DNA from 2 places in the Rhodoferax sp. GW822-FHT02A01 genome. Region 2 is predicted to be linked to the other one. Evidence: predicted binding sites of a transcription regulator. Region 2 holds the regulator's gene; the other holds the start of a gene.

Region 1 (3,410 bases), 350 kb from region 2:
TGGCAGTAGAAAAAGCGTCTGATACCAGCCAGTCCGACACGCCACCACCTGAGGCTCCACGCCCAGGTGGGAGTGGCAGGCCGTCACTCACGCGTGTGAAGTAAATTCATGTAGTGCATCGGCATTTCGCCGCTGCACGCTAGGGTAGAATACATCCCGTGCCGCTTTAGCTCAGTTGGTAGAGCAACCGCCTTGTAAGCGGTAGGTCGTCAGTTCGAATCCGACAAGCGGCACCAAGAGTTACTCCAGTAGCGCCCCAATAAAAAACCCACTTCCGTAATCGGACAGTGGGTTTTATTTTGCATGGTGCTGGGCACCCGGAGGTGCTGGCGGGGCTAGGCCCACAACCGGCTGATCAACGCTTTGAAAAACGGCGACGCGAGGCAATCAGGCCCAACAGACCGGCTCCCAACAGGGCCACTGAACCAGGCTCAGGAGTCTTGTTGGGGTTGCACTGGGATCCGCTCACCGTGCCGGCACAAGTATTTCCGGCTACCGACAGGAGCTTGAACGCGTCATTGCCCTGGTCCAGGGTTTGACCATTGGTGCTTGTTGGGCCATAGGAGGTACTGTAAGCGCTGATTAGCCAGTAGCTTGAGTAGGTGGAGGTGTTGCTGCTGGTTGCGGTATTGCCAGCCTGGGCGCCCACGTTACTGAAATTGCCAATCAGGCTCCAGCCAGAGGACAGCAATCCACTCAAGCTGGCGCCAGCCATGGTGGGAGGAGTTGTGCTGCCGGTCCATGCCAGGATGGACAAATCGGAATCGTTATAGGGTGAGGTGCCATTGTCAGTACCGTTCCATCCAATACTCACACTGGACAAGTTCACTGGACCATTGGTGAAGCTCAATAGCATGGCATCGATGCCATTGATGTTGTCCGTTGCATGGGGGCCAGTAGCGGATGCAGACTCATTGCTGGCAACCACGCCCAAGCCGTAGGAACTGCCATAGTTGTATACCGTTGCCGCAGCAAAGGAGCTGCCAGCCGTCGGGTTGGTAATGGTGCCCGAGCCTGTGGACCAGCCACTCAGCGACACAGCGGGGCTTCCGCTGCAGGCTTGGCTTGCAGCGCTCGATGTGCAATCAGCGACCAGATTTTGAGACCACGTTGAACTCGCCCATGCGGATGCGCCGCAGGTGCCGATCGCGATCGCAATTGCCAAGTAGATATTTCGCTTCATCATGTTCTCCGTGCAACTCAGGTCAGGCGTCAAATAGATTAACCTGCCACCCTATTCATGCAATTACAGCAATATTCGAGCCAACAATTAAAATCATTTAAAATCAATAAGTTACGATTTGTCAAAGTGGAATCTTTGATGAAATGTAAAAACCACCGACATCACTTTGTCGAAATTATCAATTCAATGATTTGAGCAGCGTCTTCGCCTGGTCCGCTCCGTCAAACGAACTACCCGACCTGAGTGCCGATTCCAGCTCCGCCTTTGCCTCCGCTTTGCGTCCAGCTTGCGCCAATGCTGCCGCCAAATGGTAAGCGATTTCCGGATTTCCGGGTTGCCTCAAGCGCGCATCGCGGAGGAGCTGCAAAGCCCTGTCCGGCTGGCCATTCTTGAACAAGATCCAACCCAGGGTATCTATCGTTCCAGCATTACCAGGATTTTTCGCCACAGCCTGTTCCGCGATCTTGATGGCTCCAGAGTCATTGAGCAACAAGAGAATATTGGCCAGATTGTTAAGTGCCTCTGCGTCGTCTGGATCCAATTTCAATACCCTTTCGTAGGCCAGACGGGCCTGCGGCAGGTTACCGGATCGGGCGTAACCATCGGCCAGTGCCTTCTGGGAAATGATGTCCTTGGGGTGTGTCTTGGTCCATTGCTCCGCCAGTTGGGCTGCTGCCTTGCCGCCATCCTGATCCCCCATGGCGCGCGACAGTCGCAGCAAGGTTTCTGTGGAGGGTTCAAGTTGGTGGGCCTTGCGGTAGTTGTCCAGTGCAGCCGCTTTTTGCCCGCGCGCCATCGATATGTCGCCCAGCAGGCTGTAGCCAACGGCTCGTTTGGGCTGGGATGCAATGATTTCGCGGGCGCGCTTCTCCGCCTTGGCCTGGTCTCCTTGGCGCAAATCGACTTCTGCCATAAGCGCTTGGGCGGGCAAAAAATCCGCCTGACCGGAAAGCGCCTTATCCAAACTGTAAGAGGCTCCTGGAAGGTTGTTGGCGGCGAGCTGAAGCATGGCTATTTGGACTTGCTTCGCCGGATCGTAATCCGCCAATTTGGTGGCTGTCATGAGCAGGTTCTTGGCTGCGGCGATATCACCGACTGCCAATTGGGCCTTTGCGTAAGCCATCAGAACGGAGAGTTCTTCGGGACCCTTTGCAGATGCACTCTTCGCAGCATCCAGGGCGGCTGAGGCATTGGCATTGCGTAAATGAAAGTCAGAAAGTGCCAGGTTCCAACGCTGTTCCTTGGGCCCCGATACATCGACCGCCTTCTCCAGCCAGCGTTGTGCTTCGGGAAGCTTTCCTGTGCGTTCCGAAATAATCGCCATCTCTGCCATGGCTTCGGCATTGCGCGGGTCCACTTTCAGAACGTCATTGAGCCGCTTTGTAGCCGCATCGTAGGCTTTGGTCGCAATGTCAAGACGTGCCAGATTCAGGCTTGGGGGAATATAGGTGCTGACAAGCTTCAGCGATTGCTCGAAGGCAGTACGGGCAGCCGGATAGTTTCTGGACTGCCCGCGGGCCATGCCCAGCAAATTGAAGAATTCCGCGTTGGTGGGCTGTTGCTTGACAAGATCTTCGGCAACGGCAATCGCTTTGGCGGTCTGGCCCGCCTTCAAGTACATGTTAAGCAATGCGGTAGCCGCTCCGGTTTGTTTGGGGTTCTTCTTGTAGGCTGATTCAAGTTCACTGATGCCACTGCCGGATTGGCCACTGCGGATCAGACTCATGCCCAGCACCGTGCGCAGTCCCGGTGCGTCTTGCGTCTGCAAAGCCTTTTTCATGAGCGTAGTGGCGCGCGCGTTTTGTCCCTTCACCATCAACGCAGAACCCAGCATGGTCATGGCTTGGCTGTCGGTGGGTTGCGCCTTCAAATAGGTTTCCAACACCTCAATGGCACGATCGATATTGGGCTCGGACAAATAGATCTGCGCCAAGATCTTGGTCGCTGCGCTGTTGCCCTGGACTTTTTGAAATGCTTCCAGATACTGTTTGGCCTTTTCTCTTTCGTTCAGACCATAGTGCGCCAGTCCGTTGAGCATCAGCAACTGCGGGCGGTAGCGCAGATAGTCAGGTGGAACCGGGTCAATCAGGTTGACCACTTCCTTCAACGCAGTTCGTGCGTCCACAGGCCGGTTGTCCTGCTCTGCCAGCAATGCCTGCAAGTAGGCAACACGGGGCTCGCCAGGCAGGAGCCCCACCAACTGCGTCACTTCGCTTGTGGCTTCTTT
Region 2 (3,410 bases):
CCAGTGGAGGAGACATCTCCATCGACGGCAATTCGATCGAGTCCATGCCCATACACCGGCGCGCGCGTCTGGGGCTGGGCTACCTGCCGCAGGAAGCCTCGATTTTTCGCAAGCTCAATGTGGAAGACAACGTGCGCGCCGTGCTGGAACTGCAGCGCGACGAAGACGGCACTCCATTGCGCAGCGCGGAGATCGAGAAGCGGCTGACCAATCTGCTGCAGGAATTGCGGGTCGAGCACTTGCGCGAGTCTCCGGCGCTGGCCTTGTCGGGCGGTGAGCGGCGGCGCGTGGAGATTGCCCGCGCTTTGGCTACCGGGCCGCGTTTCATCCTGCTGGACGAGCCGTTTGCCGGCATCGACCCGATTGCGGTGATCGAGATCCAGCGCATCATCAACTTCCTCAAGGCGCGCGGCATCGGGGTGCTCATCACCGACCACAATGTGCGCGAGACCCTGGGCATTTGCGACCACGCCTACATCATCAGTGATGGCCGCGTGCTGGCCGAAGGCACGCCTTCGGAAATTGTTGACAACCCCGAGGTACGCCGCGTGTACCTGGGTGAAAACTTCAAGATGTAATGAAGCAAGGTCTCTCATTACGCGTCTCCCAGCATCTGGCGCTCACGCCCCAGTTGCAGCAGTCGATCCGTCTTCTGCAGCTCTCCACGCTCGAACTGAGCCAGGAAGTGGAGCAGATGCTGGACGAGAACCCTTTTCTGGAACTGGGTGAGGACCATGCCGAGCGGGAAGAGTTCGGCATCGCACAGGCGGATACGCCGGTCAGTGAAGGCGACAAGGATGTGGAGTTTTCCGCCACCATGCCCGACCTGGGCAGCAGCACCGTGGCCTCCACCAGCAGTGATGAAGACAACAGTCCCCTGAGCGGGGACGAAGGCATCGACTGGGAAGGCGACGGCACCACCGAAATGACCCCGGACGACGGCGAGTGGGGCGTCGAGGCCAAGGCCAGTACCAATAACCTCACTGGCGACGAAGACAAGGACGCCACCGAGCTGGCCCGCACGCAGGAGAGCTTGCAGGCCTTCCTGCATCGGCAGACACTGGGTTTGCGCCTGAGCGCCGAAGACGCTGCCGCGCTGCGTTTCCTGATCGAGTCGCTCAACGATGACGGCTATCTGGAAGAGCCGCTCGAGGACCTGGCCCGCACCTTGAACCCGCAGGATGAAGAGCAGTTGTACGACCTGGTGCACCATTTCTCGGTAGCCCTGGGACTGCTGCAAAGCCTGGAGCCGGTTGGCGTCGGTGCCCGCAATTTGAGCGAGTGCCTCAGTCTGCAATTGAAAGCTCTGCTGCGCAATCCGGACCTGGAAGACGAAGAGCGCGAGCAACTGGAAGTGGCCCTGCGCATTTGCCAGCAGCCCATGGAATTGCTGGCGCGCCGTGACATCAAGCGGCTGGTGCAATTGGGCGTGGGCAGCGATGCCCTGGTGCGCGAGGCCATAGCGCAGATTGCGCGGCTGGAACCCAAGCCGGGGCGGCGCTTTATCGACGTGGAGCGCAACATCGTGGTGCCCGACGTGCTGGTGGTGCCGGTGACCAACGCCAACAAGGCGGCTGCACCCAAGTTCCGCGTCATGCTCAATCCCGATGTGATGCCGCGCCTCAAGGTGCATGACATCTACGCCAATGTGCTGCGCAACCACCGCGGTGGCAAGGACAGCGCCAGCCACGCCGCGCTGCAGCAACGGCTGCAGGAGGCGCGTTGGTTCATCAAGAACATCCAGCAGCGCTTTGACACCATCCTGCGCGTGAGCACGGCGATTGTGGAGCGGCAGAAGAGCTTCTTCACCCATGGCGAATTGGCCATGCGCCCGCTGGTGCTGCGTGAGATCGCCGACGAACTGGGCTTGCACGAGTCCACCATCAGCCGCGTGACCACCGCCAAGTACATGGCAACGCCTTTTGGCACCTTTGAGCTGAAGTACTTCTTCGGCTCCGGCCTGGGCACTGAGTCCGGCGGCAATGCGTCCAGCACCGCGGTGCGTGCACTCATCAAGCAGTTCATCAGCGCCGAAAGTGCCAAGAAGCCGCTGTCAGACAACCAGATATCCGAGATGCTCAAGGAGCAGGGTATTGAATGTGCCCGGCGCACTGTGGCCAAATACCGCGAGGGGCTGAAGATCGCCCCCGCATCCCTGCGCAAGGCGCTATGAACCAACTGCAACTCTTTCTTCCCTGCGCCGCCGGTGTGGAGGATTACCTCGCGCCCGAAATCCTGCGCATCACCGGCCTGCCGCCCGGTTGCATCACCAAGCAGCGTGGCGGTGTGGCCGTGCGCACATCGTTCACGGACGCCATGCGCCTGAACCTGTACTGCCGCCTGGCACAGCGTGTGCTGGTGCTGGTGTCGTACACCGAATACCGCAACGAGCAGGACCTGTACCGCGCCGCCATGGCGGTGCCGTGGGAGCGCTGGTTCACACCGCGCGAGACCATCAAGATCGAGGTCACCGCCCAGCACAGCCCATTGACGTCGCTGAACTTTGCAGCACTCAAGGTCAAGGATGCCGTCTGCGACCGCTTCCGCGAGACTTCGGGGGGCGTGCGTCCTGATGTCAACACACAGTGGCCCGATGTGCGCATCTATGCCCACCTCACCACTGACAGCTGCTCGCTCTACATTGACACGTCCGGTGAGCCATTGTTCAAGCGGGGCTGGCGCGAGGACAAGGGCGATGCGCCGTTGAAAGAGACCTTGGCAGCCGCCATGATCGCCGCCAGCGGCTGGGCCGATGGTGACGACGACCTGATGCCCTTGTACGACCCCTGCTGCGGCAGCGGCACCATTGCCATCGAAGCCGCGCAGATTGCCTGCAATATTGCGGCGGGCTCGTTGCGCCGCTTTGCCTTCGAGAAGTTTGTGCCCTTCCAGCCCAAGGTCTGGCAGGCCATGAAGCAGGAAGCGGCTGACGCCGTGGTCAAGCCCGAGCCCGGCCAGAAAGCTCTGATCTACGGCAGCGATGTGTCGCACCGCATGGTCGACTTCGCGCAGCGCAACGCGGAGCGCGCGGGCGTGGCCGATGTCATCGAGTTCCGTGGTGGTGACGCCCTGCAGCGCATGCCACCCATCGAAGGCGGTGGCGTCATGCTGCTGAACCCACCCTACGGCGAGCGCATCGGCATTGGCGGTGTGGCCGGTGAGGGCGTGCAGGCCCGCTATGGCGCCCGCGAACTGGCCGAGACCGAAGACGGTGTGGCCTTCTTCACCCAATTGGCCAGCCACTGGAAGAAAAACTTCTCCGGCTGGACTGCCTGGATGCTCACGCCAGACCTCAAGCTGCCTGGCAAGATGCGCCTGAAAGAGTCACGCCGCGTGCCGATGTGGAATGGCCCGCTGGAATGCCGGCTGTTCAAGTTCGACATGGTGGCCGGACGCATGGCCAAGGACAA

The links. Region 2 encodes sigma-54, which starts transcription at its own class of promoters, with help from an activator protein. Its sites were predicted from a motif close to TGGCANGNAANCTGCTTT; they were not measured.
Region 1: a site for sigma-54 is predicted at 1,249-1,266, ahead of xdp1 (exosortase-dependent surface protein XDP1). Genes of this name have one in related genera too.

Annotation. Positions count from the first base shown of each region.
Region 1 covers NZ_CP152376.1:228,535-231,944, reverse strand. The annotation lists gene AAGF34_RS00995 (ClpXP protease specificity-enhancing factor) at 1-104, shown strand, start outside; tRNA gene AAGF34_RS00990 (tRNA-Thr) at 161-236, shown strand; gene xdp1 (exosortase-dependent surface protein XDP1) at 356-1,183, opposite strand; gene prsT (XrtA/PEP-CTERM system TPR-repeat protein PrsT) at 1,362-3,410, opposite strand, start outside.
Region 2 covers NZ_CP152376.1:582,724-586,133, reverse strand. The annotation lists gene lptB (LPS export ABC transporter ATP-binding protein) at 1-578, shown strand, start outside; gene rpoN (RNA polymerase factor sigma-54) at 578-2,173, shown strand; gene AAGF34_RS02695 (class I SAM-dependent RNA methyltransferase) at 2,170-3,410, shown strand, end outside.